One region of the Kitasatospora sp. NBC_00374 genome, then DNA from elsewhere that is predicted to be linked to it. Evidence: predicted binding sites of a transcription regulator. Region 1 holds the regulator's gene; each other region holds the start of a gene.
What was found. Region 1 encodes HrcA, which represses chaperone genes, less so after heat shock. Its sites were predicted from a motif close to TTNGCACTCNGNNNNNCNGAGTGCNAA; they were not measured.
Positions count from the first base shown of each region.

Region 2: the regulator HrcA is predicted to act here: its motif matches at 4,496-4,522, upstream of groL (chaperonin GroEL).
Region 3: the regulator HrcA is predicted to act here: its motif matches at 4,143-4,169, upstream of OG871_RS22245 (FmdB family zinc ribbon protein).

Region 1 covers NZ_CP107964.1:2,974,405-2,981,424, reverse strand. The annotation lists gene OG871_RS13405 (DUF2785 domain-containing protein) at 1-342, opposite strand, end outside; gene OG871_RS13400 (hypothetical protein) at 404-988, opposite strand; gene htpX (zinc metalloprotease HtpX) at 1,014-1,934, opposite strand; gene hrcA (heat-inducible transcriptional repressor HrcA) at 2,167-3,246, shown strand; gene dnaJ (molecular chaperone DnaJ) at 3,318-4,463, shown strand; gene OG871_RS13380 (16S rRNA (uracil(1498)-N(3))-methyltransferase) at 4,593-5,342, shown strand; gene OG871_RS13375 (PDZ domain-containing protein) at 5,443-7,020, shown strand, end outside.
Region 2 covers NZ_CP107964.1:4,769,708-4,776,727, forward strand. The annotation lists gene OG871_RS21520 (trehalose-6-phosphate synthase) at 1-542, opposite strand, end outside; gene OG871_RS21525 (glucosyl-3-phosphoglycerate synthase) at 610-1,596, opposite strand; SAM riboswitch class I at 1,789-1,932, shown strand; gene thrC (threonine synthase) at 1,950-3,227, shown strand; gene OG871_RS21535 (ubiquitin-like small modifier protein 1) at 3,263-3,541, shown strand; gene OG871_RS21540 (cold-shock protein) at 4,131-4,337, shown strand; gene groL (chaperonin GroEL) at 4,645-6,267, shown strand; gene OG871_RS21550 (Uma2 family endonuclease) at 6,456-7,020, shown strand, end outside.
Region 3 covers NZ_CP107964.1:4,929,294-4,936,313, forward strand. The annotation lists gene murJ (murein biosynthesis integral membrane protein MurJ) at 1-165, opposite strand, end outside; gene OG871_RS22225 (RNA polymerase sigma factor RpoD/SigA) at 1,104-2,075, shown strand; gene OG871_RS22230 (hypothetical protein) at 2,214-2,462, shown strand; partial or broken gene mscL (large conductance mechanosensitive channel protein MscL) at 2,628-3,043, opposite strand; gene OG871_RS22240 (hypothetical protein) at 3,116-3,403, opposite strand; gene OG871_RS22245 (FmdB family zinc ribbon protein) at 3,792-4,118, opposite strand; gene OG871_RS22250 (MFS transporter) at 4,325-5,626, opposite strand; gene OG871_RS22255 (potassium/proton antiporter) at 5,954-7,020, opposite strand, start outside.

The sequences.
Region 1 (7,020 bases):
CCCGCGCAGATCGGTCTCGGCCGGGTACCAGGCGGCGAACGCCGCCAGCCAGCGCGGCTCGTACTCCCCGGCCCGGACCAGCTCGGCGAGGACCAGTGGCGCGAAGGTGCGGGCCTGGACCTCGGGGTCGGTCAGGCGCTCGGCCATCTCGTCGCCCAGCCGGCGCCGCAGGGCCGGGTCGAGGCCGGGGATCCAGCGCTCCAGCAGGTACAGGGCCTGCTCGTCGCGCAGCACCGGGGCGGGGGAGCGCAGGGCCAGGCTCAGCTCCGCCACGGCCTCGGCGACCGGGCGGTCGGCCGGGGGCGCGCAGCCGTTGTCGATGATGTTCTGCCAGTCGGTCATGGCAGGGCAGGCTAGGGGCCCGGGCCCGGTCCGCGCCCGTGAATTGCGGTCCGGCGGGCCGTCAGAGCCCGGGCGCGCCCCAGACCGGGAACCAGCGGCTCAGGTCGTTCTCCAGCCGCAGGTCGTTGCCGAGCATCGCCTTCACCTGGAGCTCCAGCGGGGTGTTGCGCTTCTCGCCGCCGCCCGGCATCGGGGCGAACGGGTAGAACGAGCCGCGCTTGTACAGGTACACCAGTGCCAGCGGCTGCCCGGCCTCGTTGCGGAAGCCCACGAGCGAGCAGAGCAGCTGCGGGCCGAAGCCGTTGACCTCCAGCTCGCTGTTGACCGCGTGCAGGTCGTTCACCAGCTCCGGCAGCTGCTCGGGGGAGTGCCGGGCGAGCAGCCAGGAGTACCCGTAGGCGTCCTGGGAGGCCTCCACCGGCACTCCGCCGTTCGGGGTGTCGGCGTCGAGCAGGGCCCGGACCTGCCGCTCCACCTCGGCGAAGGCGCCGCCCTCGACGGCGGCGAAGCAGACCGAGCCCAGACCGGTCGGCCGGAAGGCGGACGCCGCCTCCAGGGTCAGTGCGGCCGAGGGCACCCCGAAGAGCTGGTCCAGGTCCGGCTTGACGGGCTTGCTGCGGCCGAACAGGGCGTCCAGGAATCCCACGTGCAGCTCCTCTGCTGGATGGCTCTCACCGGCCGAGCTCGGCGGAGATCTTCGCCAGCTGCGCCAGCCGCTGCTCCAGCGACGGGTGGGTGGACAGCAGCTGGGTGGCGGCGTCCCGGGCGCTCAGTGCAGGCGCGAAGTAGAAGGCGTTGTACGCCTGCGCCTGGCGCAGGTCCCGGGTGGGGATCGCGGCGATCTGGCCGGTCACCTTGGTGAGGGCGGAGGCCAGCGAGCTCGGTCGGCCGGTGAGCTGGGCGGCCGCGCGGTCGGCGGCCAGCTCCCGGTAGCGGGAGAGCAGCCGGGTGAGCAGGAAGCTGAGGGCGTAGACCACCATGCTGACCAGCGGAATGATGATCATCGCGATGGCGGCGTTGCTGTCGTTGCTGTTGCGGTTGCCGCCCATCATGCCGCCGTACAGGGCGATCCTGGTCATCGCGCCGGCCAGGACGCCGAGGAAGCCCGCGATCGTCATCACCGCCACGTCCCGGTGCGCGACGTGCGAGAGCTCGTGGGCGAGGACGCCCTCCAGTTCCTCCGGCTCCAGGCGGCGCAGCAGCCCGGTGGTGACGCAGACCACGGACTTCTCCGGCTTGCGGCCGGTGGCGAAGGCGTTCGGCATGGCGTTGTCGGCCACCGCGACCCGGGGCTTGGGCATGTCGGCCAGGGCGCAGAGCCGGTCGATGGTGCCGTGCAGCTGGGGGTACTGCTCGGGGCTGACCTCGTGGGCGCCCATCGCCCGCTCGGTGATCTTGTCGCTGAACCAGAACTGGGCCACGAACAGCCCGCCGGAGATCACGACGATCAGCGGCCAGGCCCCTCGGAACAGGACGATCAGCAGGCCGGTGAAGCCCACGTACACCAGGCCGATCAGGAACATCGTGGTGATCATCCGGCCGGTCAGCCCCCGGTCGGGGGCGAACCGGGAGTGCTGCCCTGAAGTCGACATCGCCGCTCCTTCGATCGCGCGCTCGCCTCCGATGCTGCCACTCGGGGCGCCCCCGGGCACCACGCACCGGCGCCTGCCGCCCCGGCAATGCGGGCAGGATCACCGGGGCGGCCCGTTCCTGCCGTCGGACCCGGGCCTTACACTGGCAGGTAAGGTTCTGGCACTCTGCCCGCCGGAGTGCCAGAAATCGGACACTCAACAGCTCAACGGACGAAGACGGAGGTGCGTGCCCATGGTCGACGAGCCCCGTTCCGTCGAGCCGGCCCGCGCGGTGGAGACCCGCCCCGTCAGCCGTCCGCTGGACGACCGCCGGCTGGCGGTGCTCCGGGCGATCGTCCAGGACTACGTCGGCACCGAGGAGCCGGTCGGCTCCAAGGCGCTGGTCGAGCGGCACAGCCTCGGAGTGTCCCCGGCCACCGTGCGCAACGACATGGCGGCGCTGGAGGAGGAGGGCTTCATCCAGCAGCCGCACACCAGTGCGGGCCGGATCCCCACCGACAAGGGCTACCGGCTGTTCGTCGACCGGCTGGCCGAGGTCAAGCCGATGACCAGTCCGGAGCGCCGGGCGATCCGGCACTTCCTGGAGGGCGCGGTCGACCTGGACGACGTGGTGGCCCGCACGGTGCGGCTGCTCGCGCAGCTCACCCGGCAGGTCGCGGTGGTCCAGTACCCCTCGCTGACCCGTTCCACGGTGCGGCACATCGAGCTGGTCCAGCTGACCCCGGCCAAGGTGATGCTGGTCCTGATCACCAACACCGGCCGGGTCGAGCAGCGGATCGTCGACTGCCCCGGCGCGGTCGGCGACACCGTCCTGGCGGACCTGCGGGCCAAGCTGAACGCGAAGGCCGTGGGCCGGCCGCTGCCCGAGGTGCCGACGGCACTGGAGGACCTCTCGGCCGCCTTCGAGGCGGGGGACCGGCCGGCCGTGAGCACGGTGCTGGCCACCCTGTTCGAGACGCTGGCCGAGCAGAACGAGGAGCGGATCATGCTGGCGGGCACCGCCAACCTGACCCGCTTCGGACATGACTTCCCGCTGACCATCCAGCCGGTGCTGGAGGCACTGGAGGAGCAGGTGGTGCTGTTGCGCCTGCTGGGTGAGACGGCGGACGCCACGATGACGGTCCGGATCGGCCACGAGAACGCCTACGAGGGGCTCAATTCCACCTCGGTGGTCTCGGTCGGTTACGGTTCGGGCGACCAGAGCGTGGCAAAGCTCGGGGTGATCGGTCCGACCCGGATGGATTACCCCGGCACAATGGGGGCGGTGCGAGCGGTGGCACGGTACGTGGGCCAGATCCTGGCCGAGTCGTAGGAACAACGCGTCGCAGGACGGCGCGCAGCAGTCGCAAGCACTTCTAGAGGCGGAACAAACCGGAGCATTTGGTGGCCACGGACTACTACGCGGTACTCGGCGTCCGACGTGACGCGGGTCAGGACGAGATCAAGAAGGCGTTCCGACGTCTCGCGCGCGAACTGCACCCGGACGTCAACCCGGACCCGAAGACGCAGGAGCGGTTCAAGGAGATCAACGCCGCCTACGAGGTGCTCTCCGACCCCGCGAAGCGTCAGGTCTACGACCTCGGCGGGGACCCGCTGTCGCCCAACGGCGGCGGCGGTGGCGGCGGCGCCGGCGGTTTCGGTGCGGCCGGGTTCGGCTTCTCCGACATCATGGACGCCTTCTTCGGCGCCGCCGGCGGCCAGCGCGGACCGCGCTCGCGCACCCGGCGCGGCCAGGACGCCATGATCCGGCTGGAGATCACCCTGGAGGAGGCCGCGTTCGGCACCACCAAGGAGCTCCAGGTCGACACGGCCGTCACCTGCACCACCTGCAGCGGTGAGGGAGCGGCCCCCGGCACCTCCGCGCAGACCTGCGACATGTGCCGTGGCAAGGGCGAGGTCTCCCAGGTCACCCGGTCGTTCCTGGGCCAGGTCATGACCTCCCGTCCCTGCCCGCAGTGCCAGGGCTTCGGCACCGTGGTGCCGACCCCGTGCCCGGAGTGCGCCGGCGACGGCCGGGTCCGCGCCCGCCGCACCCTCACCGTCAAGATCCCGGCCGGTGTCGACAACGGCACCCGGATCCAGCTGGCCGGCGAGGGTGAGGTCGGCCCCGGCGGCGGCCCCGCCGGCGACCTGTACGTCGAGATCGCCGAGACCACCCACCCGACCTTCCAGCGCCGCGGCGACGACCTGCACTGCACGGTCACCATCCCGATGACGGCCGCCTCGCTCGGCACCCAGGTGCCGCTGCAGACCCTGGACGGGCTGGAGGAGGTCGACATCCGGCCCGGTACCCAGTCCGGCCAGTCGATCCCGCTGCACGGTCGGGGCATCACGCACCTGCGCGGCGGCGGCCGGGGCGACCTGATAGTGCATGTCGAGGTGCAGACGCCCACCAAGCTCGACCCCGAGCAGGAGGACCTGCTGCGGCGGCTGGCCGTGCTGCGCGGCGAGGAGCGGCCGTCCGGGCACTTCGCGCCCGGGCAACAGGGGCTGTTCTCCCGCCTGAAGGACGCGTTCAACGGTCGCTGACCGAGGGCTCTCCCAGGGGCGTCGGGGTCACCCCCCGGCGCCCCTCGCGTGTGGACGCGGTCCGACGCGTCCGGACCCGGCGGCCGAGGCCGCCGACAGACGCAGACAGATCTACCGGAGGTTTGGTTCATGACCGCGCCCGTGTTCGTCGTCGAGACCGCGGTGCTGGGTGCCGCCGGGCCCGGCTCGGTGGTCCGGCTGGACGGCCCGGAGGGCCGCCACGCGGCGGCGGTGAAGCGGCTGGAGCCCGGTGAGGCCGTCACGCTGGCGGACGGCCTCGGCCTCGGGGTGGACGGCACGGTCACGGCGGTGCACGGCAAGGACGCGCTGGACGTCACGGTGGACACGGTGCGCCGGGAGCCGGAGCCGAGTCCCCGGATCGTGGTGGTCCAGGCGCTCCCCAAGGGTGACCGGGGCGAGCTCGCGGTGGAGACCATGACCGAGGTCGGGGTCGACGTGGTGATCCCCTGGGCGGCGAACCGCTGCATCACGCAGTGGAAGGGCGAACGCGGCGCCAAGGCGCTCGCCAAGTGGCGGGCCACCGCCCGGGAGGCCGGCAAGCAGTCCCGCCGGCTGCGGTTCCCCGAGGTGCGCGACCTGGTGACGACGCGTCAGCTCGTCCCGCTGCTCGGGCAGGCCGCGCTCGCCGCCGTGCTGCACGAGGACGGCGCCGCGCCGCTGGCCACCGCCGAACTGCCGGGCGGCGGGGACATCCTGCTGGTCGTCGGCCCGGAGGGCGGCGTCGCCCCCGAGGAGCTGGCGGCCTTCGCCGAGGCCGGCGCCCGCCCGCACCGGCTGGGGAGTTCCGTCCTGCGGACCTCGACCGCCGGGGTGGCCGCCGGGGCGCTGCTGCTCGGCCGCACCGGCCGCTGGGCCTGACCGGCCCGGCACCGGCCCGGCACCGGCCGCGCCGGCCCTCGGAGTTCGCCCTCGAAGAAACCCTTGGCCGCCCCCCGGGGCCGTGCCTAGGGTGGCTGTCGTGACCGAACCAGAGAGCACCCCCGCGAGCGCCTACCTGCGCCACCCGCACCTCCACGGTGACCTCGTCACCTTCGTCGCCGAGGACGACATCTGGCTGGCCCCGGTCGAGGGCGGCCGGGCCTGGCGGCTGACCGCCGATCAGGTCCCGGTGCGGCGGCCCCGGTTCTCGCCGGACGGCCGGCTGGTCGCCTGGACCTCCACCCGGGACGGCGCCCCCGAGGTCCACGTGGCCCCGGTCGACGGCGGCCCGGCCCGGCGGCTCACCTACTGGGGCAACCCGTACACCACCCTGCGCGGCTGGACCGCGGACGGCCGCCCGATCGCGACCACCACCGCCGGGCAGGCCACCATCCGCCGGTCCTGGGCCTTCGCCGTGCCGCTCGACGGCGGCGAGCCCACCCGGCTCCCGTACGGCCCGATCGGCGGGCTGGCCTTCGAGCCGGACGGCGAGAGGGTGCTGCTGCTCTCCGCGATCAGCCGCGAGCCGGCCTGGTGGAAGCGCTACCGGGGCGGCACGGCCGGCAAGCTGTGGATCGGCTCCCAGGAGTTCGAGCGGCTGCACCGGGAACTGGACGGCAACATCGAGTCCCCGCTGTGGGTGGGCTCCGGGCCGGCCTCCAGGGTCGCGTTCATCTCCGACCACGAGGGCACCGGGCAGCTGTACTCCAGCCTGCCGGACGGCTCCGACCTGCGGCGCCACAGCGAGAACGAGTTCTACGCCCGCAACGCGAGCACCGACGGCACCCGGGTGATCTGGCACAGCGGCGGCGACCTCTGGCTGCTGGACGACCTGGACGGCGCCGAGCCGCGCCGGCTGGACGTCCGCCCGGCCGGGCCCCGCCCGGACCGCCAGCCGCACCCCACCCCGGCCGCCGGGCAGTTGGAGACCGTCGCCCCGGACCGCACCGGCCGGGCCAGCGCCGTCGTCGTCCGCGGCAGCGTGCACTGGCTGACCCACCGGGAGGGCCCGGCCCGGCTGCTGGAGCAGACCCCGGGCGCCCGGGCCCGGCTCGCCCGGGTCGTCCCGGGCGCGGACGGCGAGCAGGGTGCGGTCTGGGTGACCGACGCCGAGGGCGACGACGCGATCGAGTTCGCCCCCGCCGTGCTGGGCGCCGAGCGCCGCCGGCTCGCCGCCGGGCAGCTCGGCCGGGTCCTCGACCTGGCGGTGTCGCCCGACGGGAAGCAACTGGCCGCCGCCTCGCACGACGGCCGGCTGCTGCTGGTCTCGCTCGCCGACGGCGCCGTGCACGAGCTGATCCGCAGCGGCGACGGCGAGGTCAGCGGCCTGGTGTTCAGCCCGGACTCGGGCTGGCTGGCCTGGTCGCAGCCGGTGCTCGGCCCGTGGAGCCTGCGCCAGATCATGCTGGCCGACCTGGCCGACCGCACCGTCGCCGAGGCCACCCCGCAGCGGTTCGCCGACTACTCGCCGGCCTTCACGGCGGACGGCAGGCATCTGGCCTTCCTGTCGGTCCGCAACTTCGACCCGGTCTACGACTCGCACGTCTTCGACCTGTCCTTCCCGACCGGCACCCGGCCGTACCTGCTGACGCTGGCGGCCGACACCCCGTCACCGTTC
Region 2 (7,020 bases), 1.8 Mb from region 1:
GGGCGCAGGGCCCGGAGCAGGTCGGGGGCGAGCGACAGGTGGTAGTCCTGGATCAGGACGGCGGCGCCCGGGGCGGCCTCGGCGGCCAGTGCCTGCGCGAAGGCGGCGTTGTAGGCGGTGTAGGACTCCCACTCGCGGCGGAAGCGGTCGTCGAAGGTGGGCGAGACCGGGGTGTCGTAGAGCAGGTGGTGGACGAACCAGAGGGTCGAGTTGGCCACACCGTTGTAGGCGCGGGCGAAGGTGCCGGGATCGATGTCCAGCATGCGGACGGCCTGGCCGCCGACGTCGAAGCCGCCGAGGTCGAGGCGGCCGTCGGGGGACTGCCGGGCGGCCGTCCGGTCGGCCTCGCCGAGGGCGGCGCAGACCCAGACGGCACTCGGGTCGTCGATCGCGGAGAGGCCGGAGACCAGGCCGCCACCCCCTCTGCGCAGGGTCAGCGAACCGTCGTCCTCGCTGGTGAAGGACACCGGGCCGCGGTTGGAGGCCACCAGGATCGGGGCGGCGCCGGGCTGATTCGAACGTGCGGACGCGTGATCGGCCATACTGCCAAGCTTGCCGCGACACCCGGTGTGCAAACCACTCAGCACGGCGCCGGGGCGCGCCGCTCGGTCACGGGAACAGCCGCCGGTACTCGGGGACGGTCCGCATCGGGGGGCGCTCGACGGCGCCGACGGGATGGGTGTGGGCGGTGAAGTCCCGGGTGACCGGGTCCCGGGAGAACTGGGTGAGCAGCGGGTGCACCAGGCCGTCCCCGGCCTTCAGCCGGTGGGTGCGGTCCAGCCGCTCCAGGGCGGTGCGGTAGATGGTGGCGGCCATCCGGCCGAGCGCCTGGCCGTCCTGGTGGCGGTGGTGCCGGACGCCGACGTCGACCTGGGCCAGCGCGTCCAGGCCGACGGTGTCCAGGGCGTCCACCAGCAGGCCGAGCTCGACGCCGTAGCCGGTCGGGAACGGCAGCCGCTCCAGCAGGGAGCGGCGGGCCGCGTACTCGCCGCCGAGCGGCTGGACGAAGCCGGCCAGCTGCGGCCAGTGCAGGTTGAGCAGCGGGCGGGCGACGAGCTCGGTGACCCGGCCGCCGCCGGCCGGGACCACCGCGCCCTCGGTCTCCAGCGGCCGGTCGTACATGGCCTTGACCAGCTGGATTGCCGGATCGGTGAGCAGCGGACCGATGATCCCGGTGACGAAGGCGGGGTCGAACTCGCGCAGGTCGGCGTCGATGAAGCAGACGATCGCGCCGCGGGTGGCGAGCAGGGAGCGCCAGAGCACCTCGCCCTTGCCGGGCTCGGCGGGCAGCCGCGGCAGTATCTCGTCCCGGTGCACCACCCGCGCCCCGGCGGCCGCGGCCCGTTCGGCGGTGCGGTCCACCGAGCCGGAGTCGACCACCACCAGCTCGTCCACCAGCGGCAGCCGCTCCATCAGCTCCTCGCGGATCGCCGAGACGATCTCGCCCACGGTCGGCTCCTCGTCCAGCGCGGGCAGCACCACGCTGACCGAGCCCGCCGCCCCCGCCGCGCGCTTCGCGGCGAGCAGCGAGGCGACCGGCCGGTCGCCCGCCGTCCAGGAGCGGCGGCGCAGCCAGGACGCCACCTCGGGCAGCACGTCGGGCCTGGGCTGGTCGGGCAAGGTCTCGCTCCTCGGAATGGGCGACGCCGTCTCGGGTGTCGGACGCCATGGGGTGGTACCGGGGCCTTCGGATACAGTCTTGGTAATGCGATCCGACCCTCGCACGTCGGGGTGGGTCGCCGCGCACGACCACAAACGCGCTGTCGGCTCCAACGCCGCGCGCCACATTGCTCATCCAGAGGGACTGAGGGAACGGCCCGTCGACGTCCCGGCAACCTTCTCGTCCGGCTAACTGACCGTCAGGTCGAGGCCCCGGCGGGACAGGTGCCAATTCCGTCCTGTGGCGCGCCCGCGTCACGGGGAAGATGAGGAGAGAGGCCTCCGCCATCATGGCTACCGCTACCCCTGTCGCCGTCGTCGACCTCGGCCCCGCCGCCGCGCTGTCCTGTCGCGAGTGCGGCGCCCGCACCCCGCTCGGCCCGAGCTTCGCCTGTGTGGAGTGCTTCGGTCCGCTGGAGATCGCCTACGACTTCGGCTCCTACGAGGCCGAGGAGCTGCGCAAGCGGATCGAGTCCGGCCCGGCCTCCATCTGGCGCTACGCCCCGCTGCTGCCCGTCCCGGCCGACGTCGCGTCCAAGCCGAACCTGAACCCCGGCTGGACCCCGCTGGTGAAGGCCGACAACCTCGGCCGCGAGCTCGGCTTCACCGCCCAGCTGCACGTCAAGGACGACTCCGGCAACCCGACCCACTCCTTCAAGGACCGGGTGGTCGCCTGCGCCATCGAGGCGGCGCGCGCCTTCGACTTCACCACCCTGTCCTGCTCGTCGACCGGCAACCTGGCGGGCGCGGTGGGCGCGGCGGCGGCCCGGGCCGGCTTCAAGTCCTGCGTTTTCATCCCGCACGACCTGGAGCAGGGCAAGGTCGTGATGGCCGGTGTCTACGGCGGCGAGCTGGTCGGCATCCAGGGCAACTACGACGACGTGAACCGCTTCTGCTCCGAGCTGATCGGCGACCCGGCCGGCGAGGGCTGGGGCTTCGTCAACGTCAACCTCCGCCCGTACTACGGCGAGGGCTCCAAGACCCTGGCGTACGAGATCTGCGAGCAGCTCGGCTGGCGGCTGCCGGAGCAGATCGTCATCCCGATCGCCTCGGGCTCCCAGCTCACGAAGATCGACAAGGGACTGCAGGAGCTGATCAAGCTCGGCCTGGTCGAGGACCGCCCGTACCGGATCTTCGGCGCCCAGGCCGAGGGCTGCTCCCCGGTCTCCGCCGCCTTCAAGGCCGGCCACGACGTGATCCGCCCGGTCAAGCCGGACACCATCGCCAAGTCGCTGGCGATCGGCAACCCGGCCGACGGCCCGTACGTGCTGGACATCGCCCGCCGTACCGGCGGCGCCGTCGAGGACGTCACCGACGCCGAGGTGGTCGAGGCGATCAGGCTGCTGGCCCGCACCGAGGGCATCTTCGCCGAGACCGCGGGCGGCGTCACCGTCGGCGTGCTCAAGAAGCTGGTCGAGACCGGACAGCTGGACCCGTCCAAGGAGACCGTCGCGATCAACACCGGCGACGGCCTGAAGACCCTGGACGCGGTCTCCGACGCCGGTCTGACCGCCACCATCCGGCCGACCCTGGAGTCCTTCCGCGCCGCCGGCCTCGCCTCCGTCTGAGCCCCCCACCACCCCGCAGCAAGGAGTAGACGCCCATGAGCGCCACCGTCCGCATCCCCACCATTCTGCGCACCTACACCGGCGGCTCGGCCGAGGTGGCCGCCGAGGGCGCCACCCTGGCCGAGGTGATCGGCGACCTGGAGCAGAACCACCCGGGCATCTCGGCCCGGATCCTGGACGACGCCGGCCAGCTGCGCCGATTCGTCAACGTGTACGTCAATGACGACGACGTGCGATTCGACGGCGGCCTGCAGACCGAGATCAAGGACGGCGCCGCCGTCTCCATCATCCCGGCGGTGGCCGGCGGCTGCTGACCTCGGCGGACGCCCCTCTTCCCGGGTGCGCTTAGCACCCCTGAGCCGTCGTCAGGACCGGAATGCGGAAATTCCGGGCCCGGCGACGGCTCTCGGCGTTGCCGGCGGACATTTGCCCACGTGGCTGGGTATAGAGTGCGTGACACCGGGGTATTCGAGGCCGATTCGAGTCGGCCCGCCCCCGCCCTCCGGTCGGGTACGCAGCGGCTGTCCGCTCGCTGAGACCGGTGCGACGAAGCGCAGCGCCGAACTGTCAGGCCGCCGTCAGAATTATTCCGGCGATTTGTGGCATTGGTCCGCGATGTCCGGCGTCAATTGCACACTAGTGCCGCTTTCATCCCGTCATATCCCCTGCGGCCCGTAGCATTTGCCCAAAAGTAGGGCCTGTTGCAGAGGGCGCATGTCCGGATACATTCAGCCGCGGTCGACGCATTCACCCGCGTTCCGGTTCCCCTTTCGGGCCTCGGTGCGGTGGTCTGCGGCGTGCACGGCTGCGCCCAGGGGGGGTTCCCCGGGCCGGCCTTCCAGACCTCTGGACCCGCACCCTGCGGGTCCGTGAAGGGCCAGCACAGCACAAGGGGAGTTCGGAATGGCTCAGGGCACCGTCAAGTGGTTCAACGCCGAGAAGGGCTACGGCTTCATCGCGGTCGACGGTGGTGCGGACGTGTTCGTCCACTACAGCGCGATCCAGATGGACGGCTACCGCACCCTCGAGGAGGGCCAGCGGGTCGAGTTCGAGATCTCCCAGGGGCAGAAGGGTCCGCAGGCGGACATGGTCCGCGCGCTGGTTGCGTGACCTCTTCGACCTGTGGAGCCTCGGTTCGGTCAACGAGCTGGCGGCCACAGATCATCGGCAGCAGGCCCGTACGGCATCCCCGTGCGGGCCTGCCGCCATGTTCGGGACACCCCGCGATCGGGCTTGCACTCGCCACCCGAGAGTGCTAATCATTGGCGTTAGCACTCTCGGTACGAGAGTGACAAACGGATCGGGTCGGTGAGGCCTCCCGGGAGCGGTAGGGGACAGGACCCCCGCTCGCAGGGCCGTCCGTCGCGGGCACCCTTCGGTCCGATGCAGTCGATCGCGTCCCGGAGGACCACTTCACATGGCAAAGATCATCGCGTTTGACGAGGAAGCTCGCCGCGGCCTTGAGCGCGGGATGAACCAGCTTGCCGACGCCGTCAAGGTGACGCTTGGCCCCAAGGGCCGCAACGTCGTCCTTGAGAAGAAGTGGGGCGCCCCCACGATCACCAACGACGGTGTCTCCATCGCCAAGGAGATCGAGCTCGAGGACCCCTACGAGAAGATCGGCGCGGAGCTCGTCAAGGAGGTCGCGAAGAAGACCGACGACGTCGCGGGTGACGGCACCACCACCGCCACCGTGCTCGCCCAGGCCCTGGTCAAGGAAGGCCTGCGCAACGTCGCGGCCGGCGCCAACCCGATGGCCCTGAAGCGCGGCATCGAGAAGGCCGTCGCGGCCGTCTCCGACCAGCTGCTCGCCCAGGCCAAGGACGTGGAGACCAAGGAGCAGATCGCCTCCACCGCCTCCATCTCCGCCGCCGACACCCAGATCGGCGAGCTCATCGCCGAGGCGATGGACAAGGTCGGCAAGGAAGGCGTCATCACCGTCGAGGAGAGCAACACCTTCGGTCTGGAGCTCGAGCTCACCGAGGGCATGCGCTTCGACAAGGGCTACATCTCGGCCTACTTCGCCACCGACCTGGAGCGGATGGAGGCGTCCTTCGAGGACCCGTACATCCTGATCGCCAACTCCAAGATCAGCTCGGTCAAGGACCTGCTCCCGCTGCTGGAGAAGGTCATGCAGAGCGGCAAGCCGCTCGTCATCATCGCCGAGGACGTCGAGGGCGAGGCCCTGTCGACCCTGGTCGTGAACAAGATCCGTGGCACCTTCAAGTCCGTCGCCGTCAAGGCCCCGGGCTTCGGTGACCGCCGCAAGGCCATGCTCGGCGACATCGCCATCCTCACCGGTGGCACCGTCATCTCCGAGGAGGTCGGCCTCAAGCTGGAGAACGCCGGCGTCGACCTGCTGGGCTCCGCCCGCAAGGTGGTCATCACCAAGGACGAGACCACCATCGTCGACGGTGGCGGCGACAGCGACCAGGTCGCCGGCCGCGTGAACCAGATCCGTGCCGAGATCGAGAACAGCGACTCGGACTACGACCGCGAGAAGCTCCAGGAGCGCCTCGCCAAGCTGGCCGGCGGCGTCGCCGTCATCAAGGCCGGCGCGGCCACCGAGGTGGAGCTCAAGGAGCGCAAGCACCGCATCGAGGACGCCGTCCGCAACGCGAAGGCCGCCGTCGAGGAGGGCATCGTCGCCGGTGGTGGCGTCGCGCTGCTGCAGGCCAGTGTCGCGTTCGACAAGCTGGAGCTCGAGGGCGACGAGGCCACCGGTGCCAACATCGTCCGCGTGGCGCTGGAGGCCCCGATCAAGCAGATCGCGACCAACGCCGGCCTCGAGGGCGGTGTCGTGGTGGAGAAGGTGCGCAACCTCCCCGCCGGTCACGGCCTGAACGCCGCCACCAACGAGTACGTCGACCTCATCGCCGCGGGCATCATCGACCCGGCCAAGGTCACCCGCTCCGCGCTGCAGAACGCCGCCTCCATCGCGGCGCTCTTCCTCACCACCGAGGCCGTCATCGCCGACAAGCCCGAGAAGGCCGGCGCGCCGGCCGGCGGCGGCATGCCGGGCGGTGACATGGACTTCTGATCCTCCTTCGAGGATCGGCGAGTTCTGATCGTCCGCGAGGGCGGTCTCCCCACGGGGAGGCCGCCCTCGCGGCGTTCTCGCCCCGTCTCACCCGATCGTGCGACGCTGGGCGCATGAACGGTCCCGGCGCCTCGGAGCGCGGCTACGGTGAGGGCGAGCAGCGTCATGCGGGAGAAGGGGGGACCGCGATGGCCGTGGAGTCGGAACGGAACTGGACCTACCTGCTGGACACCTGGAGGGGACTGGAGGTCCCGGAGGGCTGGCGCGCCGAGATCGAGGAAGGGCAGATCGTCCTGGTGCCACCGCCCGGCAAGGGCCACAATTTGATCGCCGGCGAGGTTCATGACGCCCTGGTGCGCTGCCTCCCGCCGGAAATCGGCGCCTACCAGACTCTCGGCGTCGAGATCGTGCAGTCGGAGAGGGTCTACGTGCCGGATCTCGTGGTCGTGGACAAGGCGCTGCTCAGGCAGTCGGACCGCACCGACGCCGACCCGGTCGACGCCGCCGAGATCCTGTTGGCCGTCGAGATCACCTCCTCCGGCAACGCGCGGCACGACCGCACCAGGAAGCTCTGGGCCTACGCCCACGCGCCCGTCCCGCACCACCTGCTGATCGACCGCTTCGACGAGCACGGCCCGACCGTGACGCTGTTCTCGGAGCCGGTCAACGGCGCCTACCGGCAGAGCCTGCGCACGCCCTTCGGCAAGCCGGTCGCGCTGCCGGAGCCGTTCGGGGTCGAGCTGGCCACCGAGG
Region 3 (7,020 bases), 2.0 Mb from region 1:
GGGCTTCTCGGCGGCCGGGGCGGAGGCCTGGGCCGGGACGGTCGGCGGCGCGGCCGGCATCGGCGGGGTGCCGGGGACGGCCTGCGACGGGATGCGCAGCGCCATGGTGGGCGGGTCGATGTACGCGTTCGGGTCGGAGGACCCGTCCGTCGTGTGCGTGGTCATCAGACCCCCGTCACTCGGTGCCTGGGAGGTGGTGCTGCGGGAAACCCCGCGACACCGGTCCGGCGAAACGTCGGTGTACGGAGGCGGCCTGTCGGACAAGGCCGACCAGGTCCGTGCCGGACTCGGCCTCCCCGCGCCGGGTGCGGACTGCACCCCAGCCGGAGAAGTCTGCCTTACCGCGGCACTCCCTGGGGAACCGGGTGCAGTGTGGTGATGATCGCCACGAGGGCGGTGACCCTGCGAAGTTGGGCATCAAGCGACCCCGATTGCGGGCGATTCGGGCGGTTCGTGACGATTTGGTCCACCGCATCGCAGGCTGATTCCGCTGGTGGAACACGGTTCCCCCGTCCTTCCGGTTCGCTCGACAGTGGTGTGACCTTCCTCACCGTCCGTCAGGAACCCCGGCCGATCGAGGCTGTTCCGGTCGGCCGGGCCGGTCGCGGATGTGCATGTGGTCGCGGATGTGGGCCGGTCGGCGATGCGGGGACTGGCGCCGGGTCGGATTGCTGCGCTGTCGCGGCACAACGGGCGGGGTGCGGTCGTTGTGCTGGATGGGGGTCGGTCGGAGTGTCGCTGCGGCATGACAGTCCCCTTCCCGGCGTGGCGAGCCCTTCCGGCGGCCGGTGAGTCGCAATTCGGCATCTTCTGTGCCGGGTTGGCGCCTACCCGGTGAACGCGAGGCGTGTGTCCGCCGTCACGCTGGGTGCCCGAGCGGGTGAAAATGGGCAGGGTACTCCATCAAGGGAGAAAATCTGAGGGAGTTGGGAATGTTGTCCGATTTCTGTGCGTTGGATCGTTACGTGTGAGCCTCGGTGAGGCCCGCGCATCTCTTTGAGCCCGTGGATCTCCCCGCGGGGTCCCTGGTGGATCCCGCTGTACCGATCCGCCTGATCGGCGCAGACGCAGGCAGACCCGGCAACACCAGCAAGGGAGCAAGCATGGCCACCCGTGCCGTCGTTCGCGACAGGGCCGACCGGACTCGCTCGGCCCGCCCGACCAACTTCGAGGCCGACCGCGACCTCGTCGGCATGTATCTCGACGAGATCGCCAGGACACCCCTGCTCGATGCCGCCGAGGAGGTCGAGCTCTCGCTTCGGATCGAGGCCGGTGTCTACGCCCAGCACCTGCTGGACGAGGGCCCACTCCCGAAGGGCATGACCCGGGAGGAGCTGGAGGTGATAGCGGAGGACGCCGAGCGCGCCAAGGACGTCTTCATCCGCTCCAATCTGCGACTCGTGGTCGCGGTGGCCCGGCGCTACCCGCGAAGCGGCCTGCCCCTGCTGGATCTCATACAGGAGGGCAACGCGGGCCTCGTCCGCGCCGTCGAGAAGTTCGACTACTCCAAGGGCTTCAAGTTCTCCACCTACGCGACGTGGTGGATCCGGCAGGCGATCACCCGGTCGATCGCCGACCAGTCGCGGACGATCCGGCTGCCCGTCCACCTGGTGGAGGAGCTGGGACGGATCCGCCGCGTGCAGCGCGAGAAGGCGAAGGAACTCGGCCGCGAGCCCGAGCCGGCCGAGGTCGGCGCCGAGCTGGACATCAGCGAGCAGCGGGTCAAGGACGTGCTCGACTGGGCCCGGGACCCGGTCAGCCTGAACATGTCGGTGGACGACGAGGGCGAGACCCAGTTCGGCGACCTGGTGGAGGACACCGGGGCTGTCTCTCCCGAGGACGCGGTGATGGTGATGCTCCGCCGCGAGGAGCTCGACACGCTGATCGACCGGCTGGACGACCGGACGGCGTCGATCATCCGCTCCCGCTACGGCATGGAGGACGGCCGTGAGCGGACGCTCACGGAGGTGGGCAAGCAGCACGGTCTGACCAGGGAGCGCATCCGGCAGATCGAGAAGCACGCGCTGGCCGAACTGAAGAAGATCGCCGACCACGCGGGCTTCGAGGCGGCCTGACCGCTGCCCGCCGCCGCCGGGCGGGGACTGTGGGGGTGAGCACGGGAGCCGACGGCCCCGGTACGGCTGCGGCTGTGCCGGGGCCGACCGCTGCCCGGCCTAGGCTTGGTGGGGCGGCGACGATGGAGGCAGGGCGAGATGGCTGAGCAGGACGCGGAGCGGGACACGGGCAGGGACACGGACCGGGGGCAGGGTGAGGGGCACGGCGACGGGCGGAAGCCGGAGCGGGACCGCCCGGCACCGAAGGCGCGGCTGGTCTTCGGAGATCCGCTGGAGCGGCAGACCAGTGACGACACCGACCAGGGCTGGGGTGAGCGCCCCGGTGGCGGTGGCGGACGGGGCCTGGACTGGTACCTCAGCCAGCGGCCGCCCCACCACGGGGACTGATCGACGGGGACTGGGACTGGGACTGGGACTGGGACTGATACGACGGGCGCCGGCCGACGGGGACCGATCGGGACCGGCCGGGCGGGAGCGTCCGGGGGCGGCGACCCCCGGCGCCGGCGGAGCGGTGGCAGGGACAGGGACAGGGGCAGGGACAGGGGCAGTCGGTCAGCGCTGATTGACCAGGGCGTCCCGGATCTCGGCGAGGAGCACGACCTCCTTGACCTCGGCCTCGGCCGCGACCTCGTCGACGGACTTGCGCTTGGCCATGAAGTGGTTCATCGGCAGGATGAGCGCGAAGTAGACCACCGCCGCGACGATCACGAACTGCAGGAGACGCTCAGCACCGAGCCCCACAGGATGTAGATGCCCGAGGTCACGGCGCCCGAGGCGTCCACCGTGCAGGGGCCCTTCAGGCAGGAACGGTAGGCGGCGAGGTCCTCCGTGCCGAAGACTCCGACCAGCGGATTGATGACGCCCGTGACGAACGCGTTGACGACGGTGGTGAATGCGGCGCCGATGACCACGGCGACGGCGAGGTCCACGACGTTGCCGCGGAGCAGGAATTCCTTGAAGCCCTTCATGCTGCGCTGAACGGCGACTGGCGCAATCGTCACGGGTGAATTCCCGGGTGTCGGGTTGACGTACTCGGGCGCTCAGCCGGGCGATGCCGGGCCGCCGGGGCAGTGGGCGGCGTTGTTCTGTCCGACGACGGGCGCGATGGTCGCGGGCGGCGGCGGGCCGAGTCGCAACGGGCCCGCGGAGAGCGCTGCGGCCGCGGCCAGCAGGCCTGCCACCAGCATGCCGGGCCGGTGCCGGACGGCCTGCCGGAGCCGGTGCCGCCCACCGCCGCCGGGCCGGATCGGCGGGAAGAGGGGGACCTCCTGGCGCGGGGGAACGGCGGGTGCCTGCGGCGGGGGAGTGAGGTGGGCAGCCATGGTCATGGTGGGGCACCGCCTTCGGGCGCTGGATTCCACGGGCGCCGGTCGGGCCCGCCGGAACCCAGGGTGCGCCGACGGCCGAGCTGCAGGAATGCCCCCGGGAATTCCTGTGGACAACCCCGCCCTGTGGACAACTCGCGTCCCCCACGCGAGTGAACGGCCGCCAGGTGTTGACGTCGCAACGGCCTCCGCGCCACGGCGAAGCGACCACCGGCACCGACATCGAAACCGACACCGACATCGGCCTCGGCGACCGGCCACCGCAGAACGCCGACGGCCCGGCACCGCCGCATCGCTGCGGGGTGCCGGGCCATCGTGAGTTCTGCTGTCGTGCCGTCCCCCGGCCACGTCCTCGGCAGGGCTGCGGGCAGAGGACGTGTCTCGCGCCGCCTCAGCTCGCGGCGGGCGCGGACGCCGGCGCGGACGAAGAGGTGGAGGAGCTGCTGCCGGAACCGCCGGAGGTCGATCCCGAGGACCCGGTGGAGGAGGAGCCGGTGGACGAGGAGGACGAGGCCCCCGGGGTCACCGAGCTGCTGGACGAGGAGCGGCTGTCGGTCCGGTAGAAACCCGAGCCCTTGAAGACCACACCCACGGCCGAGAAGACCTTGCGGAGCTTCCCCTGGCACTCGGGGCACGTGGTCAGCGCCTCGTCGGTGAACTTCTGCACCGCCTCCAGGCCGGTCCCGCACTCGGTGCACTGGTACTGGTACGTGGGCACTTGCTCTTCCTCCTGCACTTCCCCCTGGCACTCTGGCCTGATGAGTGCTAACGATCCTCAATCATGCGGTATTCCGTTGATTGAGTCCAGCGCTCCGGATGTGATCCGAGTGTCAGCCGTCGTGCCGGCCGTCGTGCTGGCCGCCGTGCCGGCCGCCGTGCCGGCCGTCACCGCACCGCCACGGCCGGCGTCGGCCCGGAGGGTGCTCAGCTCTCCGCGGCCGCGATCTTCGCGCCCCTGGGCGCCGCGCCGGCGCTGCGGGCGACCGTCCGGCTGCGGGTGCCGGGTGCCACCAGCAGGCGGCGCAGGGCGACCAGTGCGGCCAGGCCGATTCCGGCACCGGCGACCGGCACCAGGAACCCGGCGGAGGGGCCGCTCCGGTCGATCAGCTGTCCGGCGACGGTCGAGCCGATCGCCAGCCCGAGGCCGATCGCGCCGGTCAGCCAGGTGAAGGCCTCGGTCTTGGCGCCGTCGGCGACCAGGGTCTCGACCAGGGTGTACCCGGTGATCAGCGTGGGTGCGATGGCGAGTCCGCAGAACAGTCCGGCGATGGTCAGCGCGACCAGGTTGGGCATCGCCCAGAGCGTGGAGCAGCCGACCACCAGCAGCGCGTAGCAGAACAGCATCCGCTGCCGGGCCGAGCGCTTCCAGCCGACCATGCCGTAGAGCACACCGGCCACCATGGAGCCGCCGGCGAAGATCCCGTAGACGGTGCCGCTGGCGCTGCCCCGGCCGATCGACTCGGTGAAGGCGGTGACCGAGACCTGCATGGCGCCGAAGACGGTGCCCACGCCCAGGAACGAGGCGGCCAGCAGCCGGACGCCGGGGGAGGCGAGGGCCGAGACCCGGCGCGCGCCCTCGACCCGCGGGTGGCGGACGGGGGCGGTACGGCGCTGCGCGGCGAAGGCCAGTCCGCCGGCCACCGTCAGGGTGGCTTCGGCGATCAGTCCGGCCGCCGGGCTGACCTGGGTCGCGATCGCTGTGGCCAGGACCGGGCCGACCACGAAGGTGAACTCGTCGGTCACCGATTCGAACGCGAAGGCCGTGTTCAGCATGGCGGGCTGGTCGGAGAGCCGGCCGACCCAGCGGGCCCGGACCATCGCACCGATCTGCGGCACGCTGGCGCCGGCCGGTGCGGCGGCCAGGAACAGCGCCCAGGCCGGGGCGTGCCCGAGGGCCAGCGCGATCAGGGCGCCGACCGACAGCGCGTGCACGGCGACGCTGGGCAGCAGCACGGCGGCCTGGCCGTAGCGGTCGGCCAGGCGTCCGGTCTGCGGCCCGACGAGGGCCTGGGCGACGGCGGAGACCGCCGCGACGGTGCCGGCCGTGCCGTACGAGCCATGGGTCTTCAGGACCAGCAGGACGATGCCCAGGCTGAGCATCGCGTAGGGGAGCCGGGCGGCGAAGGCCGGGGCCAGGAACGTCCAGGCGCCGGGGGTGCGCAGCAGCGCTCCGTAGCCGGCGCGGGCAGGGGCGGTGGGGCTGTCGACCGTTCGGCGGGCCGTCACGGTCGGTCCTTCCTGCTGCCTGGTAGCGCACACAGGGCAGGGAGAGCCCCGACGGCGCCGAGAGTCGTCCTCTCGCGCGTCGACCGGGGTAGATACCGGGTCCGGCTGGCCGGGTCGTGGAAGCGGGGGCCAGAGATCACAGTTCACTGCGGACCGCGGCCGCCGAGCGGTCGCGCCAACTCTGCTTCAGGCAGATGTTGCGGGTGATTCAGTCAGTTCGATGCGTATCAACCTTCATAGTAGCGGGTGCCGGCGGCCCGGGCCTGGCAACGGAAGGTGAACAGGAGCACATCCGCGACCCTGCCGCCCGTTCCCGCCCGGGCCCGGTTACCGTCCCCGTAGCCAGCCCGCGAGCTTGCCGCCCTTGTCCACCGCGCGCAGCCGCCGTTCCGCGGCCTCGCCGACGGCGTCGGTGGTGACCACCAGGAGCTCGTCGCCGGCCCGCAGCACGGTGGCCCGGTCCGGGACGAAGCTCGCGCCGTCGCGGACCACCAGGGTGACCGCGGCGCCCTTGGGCAGCCGCAGCTCGCTGACCTCGACGCCGGAGATCCGGGACTCCGCCGACAGGGAGACCGACAGCAGGTGGCCGTGGAGTTTCTCCAGCGGCGCGGACTCGATCCCGAGGTCCTGGCCGAGCGAGCCCTCGCCGATCCGCAGCCACCTGGCCACCAGCGGCAGGGTCGGGCCCTGGAGCAGGGTGAAGACCACGACCAGGATGAAGACGATGTTGAAGAGTTCCTGGGCCTTGGGCACGCCGGCGACGAGGGGGATGGTGGCGAGCACGATGGGCACCGCGCCGCGCAGTCCGGCCCAGCTGAGCAGGGCCTGCTCGCGCCAGGGCAGCCGGAACGGGGTCATGGTGGCCAGCACCGAGGCCGGCCGGGCGACGAAGACCAGCACGGTGCCGACGACCAGGGCCGGGACGACGGCGGACCTCATCGAGGCGGGGGTGCACAGCAGGCCGAGGACCACGAACATGCCGATCTGGCCGATCCAGGCGAGCCCGTCGGCGAAGCCGCGGACGGCGGGGCCGTGCGGCAGCTTGCTGTTCCCGAGTACCACCGAGGCGATGTACACGGCCAGGAAGCCGGAGCCGTGCAGCAGCGCGCCGCCGGCGTAGGCGAGCACCACCAGCGCCAGCACGGCGATCGGGTAGAGGCCGGAGGAGGGCAGGGCGACGTGCTTGACCCCGTACGCGCCCAGCCGGCCGACCGTGTAGCCGACGGCCGCGCCGATGGCGAGCTCGGCGATGATGATGCCGACCATCAGGTACCAGGGGTCGAGCTCGCCGGCGGTGGCGAAGGAGACCACCAGGATCACCACGGGGGCGTCGTTGAACCCGGACTCGGCCTCCAGCAGGCCGGTCAGCCGCTCGGGCAGCGGCACCATCCGGA